Regions from separate parts of the Klebsiella sp. NPDC088457 genome, predicted to be linked through region 4. Evidence: predicted binding sites of a transcription regulator. Region 4 holds the regulator's gene; each other region holds the start of a gene.

Region 1 (3,122 bases), on a different contig from region 4:
GCAAATCATGATCGACTTCAGCCATGCCAACTCCAGCAAGCAGTTTAAAAAGCAGATGGAAGTAGGGGCGGACGTTTGCCAGCAGATTGCCGGCGGTGAGCAGGCGATTATGGGGGTGATGATTGAAAGTCACCTGGTGGAAGGGAATCAGAATCTGGAAAGCGGCGAGCCGCTGACCTACGGTAAGAGCGTGACCGATGCCTGTATCGGTTGGGAAGATACCGATCTCATCCTGCGCCAGCTGGCGGACGCGGTGAAAGCCCGCCGCGGCTAATGCGTTGCGTCGCCCGGCCCGGCGTCGCGACGCCGGGCTGAGGGCAATAAAAAAGCGTGGACGACTCCACGCTTTTTTTATGGCTGGCGAAAATTACTTCGCTTTACCCTGGTTGGCTACCGCTGCGGCTTTGGCGGCGATTTCATCCGCGTTGCCCAGGTAGTAGTGTTTGATCGGTTTGAAGTTTTCATCGAACTCATAAACCAGCGGCACGCCGGTCGGGATGTTCAGTTCGAGGATTTCATCTTCGCCCATGTTGTCCAGGTATTTCACCAGCGCGCGCAGGGAGTTACCGTGAGCGGCGATAATCACGCGCTCACCGCTTTTCAGGCGCGGCAGAATGGTTTCGTTCCAGTAAGGCACAACGCGCTCAATGGTCAGCGCCAGGCTTTCGGTAAGCGGCAGCTCTTTGTCGGTCAGTTTTGCATAACGCGGATCGTGACCCGGATAGCGCTCGTCATCTTTGGTCAGCTCCGGCGGGGTAATGGCAAAACCACGACGCCACTGTTTTACCTGCTCGTCACCATATTTTTCCGCAGTTTCCGCTTTGTTCAGACCCTGCAATGCACCGTAGTGACGCTCGTTCAGCTTCCACGATTTTTCTACCGGCAGCCACGCTTGATCCAGTTCGTCCAGCACGTTCCACAGAGTGTGGATGGCACGTTTCAGCACAGAGGTATAAGCAAAGTCGAAGCTGAAGCCTTCGTCTTTCAGCAGTTTACCTGCCGCTTTTGCTTCACCAACGCCTTTCTCGGACAGATCGACGTCGTACCAACCGGTGAAACGGTTTTCATTGTTCCATTGGCTTTCGCCATGACGGACCAGTACCAGCTTAGTTACAGCCATTCTCTCACTCCTCAATACACGCCATCTTCCGCGCTGCCTCAACGCTGGCAACCGGTGCGCTCCAGGATGGCATAGATGTCTATGCTCCCAGGAATTCACCCGGCTGCCGGCCCGACGCAACCCGAATGCTGTGGTGTATGCGTTTTATTGATTGATTACTATTCTCATTATATTGCCGTAATTTGAGCCACGGCAACGCTTATCCCTAACCATAGCGAAAATAGTGGCTCAGTGTAAGATGCTTGTAAATCGGCGGTTATCTTTTTGTCTGTAAGCGGCGTAATTTGCAGCAAAATGGCGAAAAAAAGCCCTCCGACAGGAGGGCTGGGGCATTATCCGGCGATGAACTGGTATTCAGTCAGGCTGACGTATTCCTCGCCGGGGCGCAATACGCAGTCTGGCTGTGGCCATTCCGGGTGATTGGGAGAATCCGGCAGGAATTCGCTTTCCAGCGCCAGACCCTGCCAGTCGGCATAAGGCCGATCCGTGCGCGACGGGGTGCCGCCGAGATAGTTACCGGAATAAAACTGCAGGGCGGGGGCGGAGGTATAGACCGTCATCTGCAGTTTTTCATCCTGCGACCAGACATGGGCGGCCGCCTGGCGAACATCGCCTTTGGCCTGCAGCAGGAATGCATGATCATACCCTTTCACTTTCTGCTGATCGTCATCGCGGAGGAAGTCGTCCGCCAGCACTTTCGGCGTGCGGAAATCAAAGCCGGTCAGCGTGACGTTTTGCAGCTCGCCGCCCGGGATGCCATCGCTTTCGACCGGCAGATATTGGTCGGCGAAAATTTGCAGCCGATGATTGCGGACATCGCTCAGCTGACCATCCAGATTGAAGTACACGTGGTTGGTCAGATTGACCGGGCAAGGCCGATCGACGGTGGCACGATACTCAATGGCGATGCGATTATCTTCGGTCAGACGATAGTGCGCTGTGGCGTTGAGGCTGCCCGGAAAGCCCTGATCGCCATCAGCGGATGCGAGGGCAAACAGCGCCTGATGTTCGTCCGCGCGGACAATCTGCCAGCGGCGTTTATCAAAGCCATCCGGCCCGCCGTGCAGCTGGTGGCCGGCTTCGCTCGTGGGCGTCAGGGCGATAGTCTGGCCATCCAGCGTGAAGCGGCTGTTGGCAATTCGGTTGGCATACCGGCCCACCGAGGCGCCGAGATAGGCCGCCTGATGGTTATACTGTTCCAGGGTCGCGCAGCCGAGCAGCGCTTCGCGAACCTCGCCATCGGCCAGCGTTATGCGGGCCGATAACAGCGTGGCGCCCCAGTCCATTAGCGTCACTTCCATCCCGGCGTCATTACGCAGGGTGATCAGATTCCACGGCTGGCCGTCCGGCGCGCGTTCGTTGGTTTGATTCAGCACTGGCCAGCCCCCTGTGACGGTTTGCAGACGTAGAAGGTCTCTTTAATGCCGGTTTCCGCTTCATACCGGGCCGCGACGGCCTGCTGAACGGTATCCACCAGCGCTTCCGGTACCAGCGCCACAACACAGCCGCCGAAGCCGCCGCCGGTCATGCGAACGCCGCCTTTATCGCCAATGGCGGCTTTGACAATCTCGACCAGGGTATCAATTTGCGGGACGGTAATTTCGAAATCATCGCGCATTGAGGCGTGAGACTCGGCCATCAGCTCCCCCATACGCTTCAGGTCGCCTTTCTCCAGCGCGCTGGCGGCTTCGACGGTGCGGGCGTTTTCGGTCAGTACGTGACGAACGCGTTTCGCTACCACCGGGTCCAGCTCATGGGCAACGGCGTTGAACTCGGCAATTTTGACATCGCGCAGCGCCGGCTGCTGGAAGAAACGCGCGCCGGTTTCGCACTGTTCACGGCGGGTATTGTATTCGCTGCCGACCAGGGTACGTTTAAAATTACTGTTGATGATCACCACCGCGACGCCCCTGGGCATCGATACGGCTTTGGTACCTAAAGTACGGCAGTCAAGCAGCAGCGCATGATCTTTCTTACCCAGTGCAGAGATCAGCTGGTCCAT
Region 2 (3,122 bases), on a different contig from region 4:
ACCTCGGTACCGGAGACGATTTTGTTTTTGTAATCGTTGCGGAACCAGGTAATCCCGGCGTTATAGCCGTTGAGGTTAAATTCCAGGCCGAGCTCTTTGTTGATGCTGATTTCCGGGTCGAGATCCGGGTTGCCCAGCAGATAGCAGCTGCCGGTGCTGATGGTGTTCGGGCAGCCGTTACCGCGGGTAGACAGCAGATAGCCTTCGCTGGACTGGTAGAGGTTAGGAGCCTTGAAGACGCGGGCGATACCGGCTTTCACTTTGAACATCTCGCCAAGTTCCTGCGACAGGTTCAGGCTTGGACTCCAGTTGCTGCCAAACTCATTGTGGTAGTCAAAGCGCAGGCCCGGGATAATATTGGTGCCCGGCGTCGCTTCGATATTATCTTCCAGATAGAGGCCGGTAAGGGTGGCGCTGTTTTTGGTGTTGCGCTGCGAAGGATCGCCCGAGGTACCGGGAATGGTCTCGTTGGTGACGCTGGTCGACTGCATCGAAGCCGGATCGTTGAGTTCATCCCGGTTCCACTCCATGCCGAGGGTCAGGGTCTGAGCGGTCAGCCAGTGGAAGGGGAGATTCAGCTCGCCGGTCGACCGCCAGGACTCGAGGCGGCTGGTGGCGTACTCATCGCTGTTGATCATCCCTTCCACGCGCCCGGTCGATCCCTCCTGCAGCCGGGTATTATTGGTTTTTTCGTAGTAGACCCCGGCTTTTGACTGCCCCCAGTCCCAAAGGCCGTTATAGGTCACTCCCCAGGTCTGGCGATACATACGGTTGGTCTCATGGCCGTAGAGATTACTCACCAGGCCGTCGGGACTCAGGTTGCCGTTGCTGTATTGGGTATCGCCAGCGTAAATGTTGCCCTGGCGGCTATAGGCATAGTTAAAATCAACGATCTGCTGCGGCGTCAGTTTCCACGACAGCAGGGCGTTGATATCTTTATTCCGCACCCCTTCGCGCCCGGCGGCATAGGAACCGTTTTGCGCGTGGTTAATGTCCCAGGCGTCAGCGTCGGTTTTATTGATGTTACCGTACAGGCGCATGGTCAGCGCATCGCCGGCCAGCGGCCCGCTGAGGTTAAAGTTAGCGCGATTGGTGGCGCCCTCTTTGTTATTTTCCGGCTGATTGGTGTAAAGCGAGAGCGAGCCATGCCAGTCGTTGGTGGGGCGTTTGGTGATGATGTTGACGACGCCGCCGGCCGCGCCCGAACCGTAGCGAGCCGCCGCCGGGCCGCGCAGAACTTCAATGCGTTCGACCATTTCCGCCGGCACCCAGTTACTGTCGCCGCGGGTATCGCGTTCTCCACGCCAGCTGTAACGTACCGAATTACGCGAGGTAGTGGGAACGCCGTCAATCAGAATCAGCGTGTTTTCCGGGCCCATACCGCGAATATCAATTTGTCGGTTGTTGCCGCGGCTGCCGCTGGCGCTGTTGCCGGTCAAATTGACGCCCGGCATCTTGCGAATAATCTCTGAAAGATCGTTGACCGGCGGGTCCTTAGCGATATCTTCAGCGGTAATGATCGACACGCCAGGCTGTTGCTTCAGCGCCTCTTCAGCCGTGCTGTGCACCACCATGGTTTCGGTATCTTGTTCTGTTTCTTCAGCAAAGGCATCAGGAGTGAGTAAGCCAGCAAACGCCAGGGCAAGGGGAGTAAGGGCATAATATTTGTGTGGTCTCATTGTAAAAATCCATATCAAATCGTTAAAAAATGAGACTGGGAATATCAATGATAATAATTATCATTACAATATGTGAGGCGCGATCTCCAGTAAATCCTCACAATTGGCGCAATTTTCCCTTGTTGTAGCAGAAAGAGTGAATAAAAAAACAGGATGCTCAGATGGCAGAAAGGGGCTTATTGGCGCAGAGGTGGCCTAAAGCCGGGGTATGATAGCGCGAGCGAAATAGCTGGGGAAAACACCGGAAAAGCGACACGCAGGGAGCGATGCGTGTCGCGATAGCGCAGCTTAGTGGTTATCGTCCTGGGGCATGTGGCGATAGATGTAAACGCCGCTCAGCAGGGTGAAAACCAGCGTCAGCGCCGTGAGACCGAAGACCTTGAAATTGACCCAGATATTCTGTGGCAACCAGAACGCGATATAGATATTCGCCAGCCCGCAGAGAATGAAAAACAGCGCCCAGGCGAGGTTCAGACGCGACCAGACCTGCTGCGGCAGGGTCAGCTCTTTGCCCAGCATGCGCTGAATCAGCGGCTTTTTCATGACCCATTGGCTGAACAGCAGCGCGCCGGCAAACAGGGCGTAGATGACGGTGACCTTCCATTTAATAAACTCATCGTTATGGAAGAAAATCGTCAGACCGCCAAAAACGGCCACCAGCACAAAGGTGATCAGCGCCATTTTCTCGACTTTGCGATAGCGTACCCAGGTGTAGATCAGCACGATAGCGGTGGCGATAATAAGGGCGGTGGTCGCGGCGTAGATATCATAGAGCTTGTAGAATGCGAAGAAGACTACCAGCGGTAAAAAATCGAGAAACTGCTTCATACATCGGGCCCGTCGTTCAGGTTGGGCCGGGAATGCTCCCGGCCCAGATTAAGTTTAGTTGCGGATAAGCATATACAAGCGGAACAAATAGATCAGCAACAGTGCGGAAATCAGATTACTGAGGGTATTGATCACCACCGCGCCGACGTTCGGCGTCAGCACCGCGAAGCTGGATGCGAACAGCAGCAGCAGCGTTTTCGCCAGCAGCCAGCCGAGCACCGCCGGAGCGACCAGGCGCATATTGGCCCACACCAGGCGAATGCTGCTGCGCATGGCGCTGAATATCCCCAGCTTGTCCTGCACCAGCATGATGGGGGCAAAGGCGAGGACGATAGCCAACAACACGCCCGGCACCAGTACCAGCATCATGCCTATCTGCACCACAAAGGTGGTGAACAGGATCAGCAGCAGCAGTTTCGGCAGCACCGGCGCGGAAGCGCCGATAGCGCGCAGCGCGCTGACTCGCTGTCCGGCCGAGATCAGCTGAATCATCAGCAGCACGCCGCCGGCAAGAATGGCGTTCCCCACCAGACCGGAGAAGGTCGATGCGGCCGAGGCGCGCAGCAGGATCTGCTGTTGCTCGGGGGTCATATTCTGTACCAGCTCAAACAACCC
Region 3 (3,122 bases), on a different contig from region 4:
TGATGAGATCGAGCAGGTACTTCTGCCTCGCGGTTTTATGCATCGAATGTAACTCCGCAAAATGCTGCAATAAATCGCATAATACAGCAAATTGCGGCAAAAGGAATCCCTGCTGCCGGCAGTATCGGGCACAACGGAAGAGGGAACGGTAGCTGAAGGTCACGCTGGAAAAATGACCAGAGTGGGAGAGGTTTCCCTCTCCGCGCGCAGAGAAGAGATTAGTTCAGCGTGATGCGGGCCACGCTATCCGGGCCTTTGGTGGAGTTGTCTTCGTTAAAATCCTGCTTGAGGGTGACAAAAAGCGTCTCACCGTCAGGGGACAACTGCAGGCTGTTCGGATGGCTGGCGAACGACCAGCTGTGCTTGACGGCATAGCTGCCGGCGTCCAGTTGCAGTACCTTCCTCGATTCACGCTGGCTGATGTAAATTTCATTGCGTTTAGCGTTGAATTTAATCCCCAGCGCATCGCCGGCAAGCCGTTTGATCACTTTACCGCTACGTTCATCAAAGACTAACGTCGTTTTGGCCTGGGAATCATCGGTGACAAACAGCCGCCCGGTGGCCGGATCTTCCGCCAGGTTAAGGAACAGATATGACTGGCCATCACCCGGCGTCCAGCGTTGTTCGATGCGGTAGGTCGTCGGATTAATCACCAGGATTTCGCCGCTACCGTTAGCCGCATAGATCCGCTGGGTTAGAGGAGAGTAGATCAGCCCGGTGACCCATTTCCCGGCGTTCTCGATGTGGGTTTTCAGCGTCATCGTCTTCGCATCGACCACGGTAATAAAACCAGGGTCGGCGACACGGCCGATAAACAGCTGATTATTGTGGAACAGGACCTCACGCGCGCCAATAGGGTCGCCATCTTTGTCGGTTCCTGTAAACAGCACCCGCTGCAGGACTTTGCCGCTGTGCGCATCGACTTTCGAAACGCCGCCGTCCAGCGAGTTGGTGGTGTAAAACACCTTCCCATCATCATCCACGGCCATACCGAAGTTTTTTAAATCCGTGTGCGTTTCCGCTTTAGTCGCCAGGGTGGCGGGATCCAGCCGGTAGATCATTCCGCCGTTGACCGCTTTGAATCCCTGGGCGCTGGCGACATACAGCGCGCCTTCCGCGGGTAGATAGGCCATTTCATATAAGCCATCACCAAGGACGCGTTGCGTCACGGAGGCGGTGTTCTGCGCAGTGGCGGCCTGCGCGGCCGGGGGGGGCGCCGCCGAAGCCTGGAAACCCGTCAGGGCCAATGCCGCGGCAAACGCAGCAACAAGCGCCGTTTTACGCGGGGTGAGCAACACTTTCATTCTCGACTCCATCATTGGATAAATGCTTCCCGGCAGGTCAGCGCTGCCCGGGAAAAGGCAAAACAAGAATGAGAATAATAATCATTTGTCCGGATTGCGCAAACGTGGTGCGCCGGTCTGAGGTGGCGCGAGAGGGGATTCCGCCGATTCCACCGGCATAAATTGGCGTCTGGGGTGGGCTTTTCACTCTCCTCCCGGCCGTCTGTTAGCGGGATGTGCGCTCAACGTATTGATTTACTGAATATATACATTTACTTACATATAACTTACAAAACAGACTGCGCACAATAAGGCAAATAATTATCATTAACATTCTCATTGGCTGCCATTTCCCGTTTTTGCGACGCGAAGGCTCATGGAACAGAGCGTTATTTCATCTGCGCTGCGGGCGAAGCGGCGACACCCACAATTATTATTCCTGATGGAAAAGATATGTTTCTCAATGGCAGGGGAAGGTGCGGGCAGCTAGCCGCAACGAGCGTAAAAATACCGTTTACCGTTTCGCTACTGGCGCTGGCGGTTCACATCCTGGCCCAGCCTGCGCGGGCGGCCGAGGAGAGTAAGGATACCGATTCCCGGCAAGAGATGGTGGTCTATGGCGACGCGGGAAAGCGTGCCGATGAAGCGCAGGATTACGCGGTCAAAACCACCCGCGCGGGAACCAAAATGCTGCTGGCCCCGCGGGATATTCCGCAGTCGGTCAGTGTGGTGACCGGGCAGCGGATGAAGGATCAGGATCTCCAGACCGTCGATCGGGTCCTGGCCAACGCGACCGGTGTTTCCGCACAGCAGATTGATAGCGAACGTTCGCAGTACTTTTCCCGCGGATTCGAAATCACCAGTTTCTCCTACGACGATATTCCCACCTCGATGGGCGACGCCTGGAACTACGGCGACGCGGCGGAAGACACGGCGATATACGATCGTATCGAAGTGGTGCGCGGCGCGACCGGTTTGATGACCGGCGCAGGCGACCCCGGTGCGACGGTGAATATGGTGCGTAAAAAAGCGGACAGCAAAACCTTAACCGGGAATATCAGCGCCAGCTACGGGAGCTGGAACAAACAGCGCTATGTGGGCGATATCTCGGGGCCGCTGAACGGCGACGGCAGCGTACGCGGACGGGCGATCGCCGGCTATCAGGACCAGGATAGCTGGCTCGACCGATACCACAAAATCAGGAAGTTTTTGTATGGCGTGGTCGATGCCGATCTCAGCGATCGGACAACGGTTTCCCTCGGCTGGGACTATCAAAAGTCCACTACCGGCAATCCGACATGGGGCGGGCTGCCGAGTCTGTATAGCGACGGCTCGCGGACCCATTACCAGCGCAGCACCAGCACCTCCGCCGACTGGACGCATTATGCGATTGAGTCGCGCAAAATATTCGCAAATCTGACCCATGAGTGGGACAACGGCTGGTCGTTGCGCCTGAACGGCACGCACGGCGAGCAGACCCTGAACGATACGCTGCTGTATATCATGGGTAATCCGGATGCGAATAGCGGAGAAGGGGCCACCGGCTGGGGGAGTAAAGATCGGGGGGAACGGACCCTCGACTCGTATGATGCGTATGCCAGCGGGCCGTTTGACCTGCTTGGGCGGCAGCACCAGCTGATGGCCGGCGCCAGCTATAGCCGCCAGCATAACGCGAGCCACAGTCAGGATGGCCCGATGGATAGCGACCAGCTGGGGATCTTTGACAACCGCTGGAACGGGCGCGTCGCGGAACCGGAATGGGGCGACTGGTATCTGAACGCGGATGATATTGTGCGGCAGAAATCCGCCTATACCGCTGCGCGCTTGTCGCTGGCCGAC
Region 4 (3,122 bases):
TTGAGCAATGCATCGATGGTGGGGACCAGAGAGGGAGAGTTCATGGCCTTTAAAATCACGCCGTGGCTGCTGAGCGCGCTTTTTTTCAGCAGCGCGTTCATCTCTCGCTCGCTGATGTCTTCGTAACAGTGGAAGCGAAGTTGAATGCGAAAGGGGTTGAAGCTGGCTAACTGGCTGCTGAGCGCCTCCCTGACCAGCTCGCTGAAGCGTTCCGGGGTATGCATGATGACGTCGAAATAGAGCGTTCTCCCCTGGGCGAGCCCGGACTTTTGCAGCAGTTCCAGATCGGCCAGCGCCTGCTGAATACGATGCAGCGTTTGCGGGTGTACCTGCCCCCGATTATGTAGCGCCCGATCGATCGTGGCGAGACTCAGTCCTGACTGAGCGGCTATCTGCTTTTGGGTAAATTTTGGCATCGATCACATGAGGTTTTTATGAGGTGTTTTTGAGGTTCTTGATGTGGAGTCTAGCTGCTAAGTTATTTCTTAACAACGTTCGTTTTCGAGACGTTGAACAAAAAAATAATATCCCTCTGTCCCCATTATCCCGTGGAGCTGCTCATGACATCGCAATATTTTATCCGACCCGAACGGGCCTCAGTTGAGGATTTCAACACCTTCTGCCAGCAGCAGGTTAACAGGCAAGACTATCCGCTGGTCAGCGAAGTCGCAGAAGAAATCCTGATTTACGACCATGATGTATTAGCGCAGGCCGCGGCGGCCAATAAGCATGCGGTATTAAGTGAGCTGCATCAGGGGCTGTCTTACGGTCCCGGAGTGCTGGTGGTGCGCGGGCTTTATCAGGATATGGATGTCATCGACCGCGCCTCTGAGGTGTTCGAGACCATCATGGCCGATGAGTCTCGCACCCGGGTTCAGGCCGATCATTTTTCACGCGCCGGTAATAATGGCCGGATCTGGAATGCGTTACAAAAGCTGGCGGAGCGTAGCCCGCGGACCTTCTGTGACTACTATGCCAACGAAATGCTGGGGTTAATTTGTCAGGCGTGGCTGGGGCCCGCGTGGAGCATGACCTCCCAGGTTAATCAGGTTCGTCCTGGCGGAGAGGCGCAGCAGCCCCATCGCGATTATCATCTCGGCTTTCAGCAGAGCGAGTTTGTTGCAGAGTTTCCCATTTCGGTGCAGATCCTGTCGCAGTATTTGACCCTACAAGGGGCGGTTGCGCATAGCGATATGCCGCTGGCGTCGGGGCCGACGCGCCTGCTGCCGTTTTCGCATCAGTATGAGCTCGGCTATATGGCCTACCGTCAGCCGGCGTTCGTCGACTACTTTAACCAGCATTACGTGCAGCTGCCGTTGCAAAAAGGCGACGGGCTGTTTTTTAACCCGGCGCTGTTTCATGCCGCCGGGAACAACACGACCGCTGACTGGATTCGTACCGCTAATCTTTTGCAGGTCTCCTCGGCGTTCGGCGTGCCGATGGAAGATGTGAACCATGAACGGGTGCTGAAAAAAATCTATCCGCAGCTTCAGCACGGACAATATCGCGCGGGAGATTTTCAGGCGCTGATTGCCGTGGCTGCCCGGGGTTACTCATTCCCGACGAATCTTGATACCGATCCGCCGTTAGGGGGAATGGTGCCGAAAACTCAGCAGACATTGGTGCTCGAAGCGCTTGACAATAACTGGGATGAGGAACAGTTTGCCCACGCCCTGGATGAGCATACCGCACGAAGAAAAGGGTAGGCCTCCGGGCATAAAAAAAGCCAACCTGCCGGTTGGCTTTTTGCTGTTTGCACTACGGGAAATTATTTTTCCACCGCGTCGTGCGCGTGTTCATCTTCGCGGCAGTCGCCTTCTGCACAGTGGCCGTACAGGTACAGACTGTGGTTGGTCAGACGGATGCCGTGGCGGTGGGCAATTTCACGCTGACGCGCTTCGATAGACTCATCGCTGAATTCGATCACTTTGCCACAATCGAGGCAGATAAGGTGATCGTGATGATGCTGTTGGGTCAGTTCGAAGACAGATTTGCCGCCTTCGAAGTTGTGGCGGGTAACAATGCCGGCATCATCAAACTGGTTCAGTACGCGATAAACAGTAGCGAGACCAATTTCTTCACCCATGTCGATCAGGCGCTTGTATAAATCTTCCGCACTGACGTGATGGTTATCCGGTTCCTGCAGGACTTCCAGGATTTTTAATCGTGGAAGTGTGACTTTCAGGCCAGCCTTCTTTAATGCGGTATTGTTGTCAGTCATGCGGAATCTGTCCTGTTGCTAAACGATCTACTTCCATCAGCGGAAGTAATACAGAGAATCACCCGATGCAATGCGTCTCATTATAGAACTGCCATCGTTAAATGAAAACTGCAAGTATTGGGCCTTGTATGCTGTCAAAAACGAGGTATCAGCTACAAACTGTGTCACCTGACCTCGTTAAATCAGAGGACATTGTACAGATATGTGATTAAAAGTTAAAAACTTGTAGCTATTAGTTTGATTGCTTCTATCTATTAATACGGCGAAACTTAACGGTAACGCCGCTTAATTATCAGGCGTTTTTGATTTCTTCGAGGTGCAGCTCGTCAGAAATCTGTTTAACCCATTGGCTGACGCGTTCGTTGGTCAGCTCCGGCTGGCGGTCTTCATCGATAGCCAGACCGACGAAGTGATCGTCATCCGCCAGGCCCTTAGAGGCTTCGAAGTGGTAGCCAGCAGTCGGCCAGTGGCCAACGATGGTCGCGCCGCGCGGTTCGATGATATCGCGAATGGTACCCAGCGCATCACAGAAGTATTCGGCATAATCTTCCTGATCGCCACAGCCAAACAGCGCCGCCAGCTTACCGTTGAAATCGACCTCTTCCAGCGTCGGGAAGAAATCATCCCAGTCGCACTGGGCTTCACCGTAGTACCAGGTTGGGATACCGAGCAGCAGAATGTCGTAGGCTTGTAGATCTTCTTTGCTGCTCTTGGCAATGTCGTGAACATCAGCAACATCTTTACCAAGCTGTTTTTGAATCATTTTTGCAATATTTTCGGTGTTGCCAGTGTCGCTGCCAAAAAAGATGCCGATGATTGCCATGAGTAAAATAACCTCTTGAAACTTAATGATGTGGTAGTGGCGTAATGCCCGCAGATAACGGCAATCATAGCAGAACAG

The links. The regulator Fur, encoded in region 4, represses iron uptake genes when iron is present. The targets are predictions, from matches to a motif close to ATAATAATGAGAACNACTATCAA.
Region 1: a site for Fur is predicted at 1,272-1,294, ahead of gpmA (2,3-diphosphoglycerate-dependent phosphoglycerate mutase). Genes of this name have one in related genera too.
Region 2: a site for Fur is predicted at 1,727-1,749, ahead of ACI2JR_RS01760 (TonB-dependent siderophore receptor). Genes of this name have one in related genera too.
Region 3: a site for Fur is predicted at 1,601-1,623, ahead of fhuE (ferric-rhodotorulic acid/ferric-coprogen receptor FhuE). Genes of this name have one in related genera too.

Annotation. Positions count from the first base shown of each region.
Region 1 is NZ_JBJDNH010000006.1:24,773-27,894, forward strand. Features, by position in the region: gene aroG (3-deoxy-7-phosphoheptulonate synthase AroG) at 1-274, shown strand, start outside; gene gpmA (2,3-diphosphoglycerate-dependent phosphoglycerate mutase) at 368-1,120, opposite strand; gene galM (galactose-1-epimerase) at 1,453-2,496, opposite strand; gene galK (galactokinase) at 2,490-3,122, opposite strand, start outside.
Region 2 is NZ_JBJDNH010000001.1:388,878-391,999, reverse strand. Features, by position in the region: gene ACI2JR_RS01760 (TonB-dependent siderophore receptor) at 1-1,679, opposite strand, end outside; gene ACI2JR_RS01755 (septation protein A) at 1,968-2,507, opposite strand; gene ACI2JR_RS01750 (YciC family protein) at 2,562-3,122, opposite strand, start outside.
Region 3 is NZ_JBJDNH010000001.1:274,796-277,917, reverse strand. Features, by position in the region: gene ACI2JR_RS01235 (DeoR/GlpR family DNA-binding transcription regulator) at 1-43, opposite strand, end outside; gene ACI2JR_RS01230 (SMP-30/gluconolactonase/LRE family protein) at 219-1,304, opposite strand; gene fhuE (ferric-rhodotorulic acid/ferric-coprogen receptor FhuE) at 1,737-3,122, shown strand, end outside.
Region 4 is NZ_JBJDNH010000011.1:2,348-5,469, reverse strand. Features, by position in the region: gene ACI2JR_RS08910 (substrate-binding domain-containing protein) at 1-416, opposite strand, end outside; gene ACI2JR_RS08905 (phytanoyl-CoA dioxygenase family protein) at 561-1,706, shown strand; gene fur (ferric iron uptake transcriptional regulator) at 1,769-2,221, opposite strand; gene fldA (flavodoxin FldA) at 2,514-3,044, opposite strand.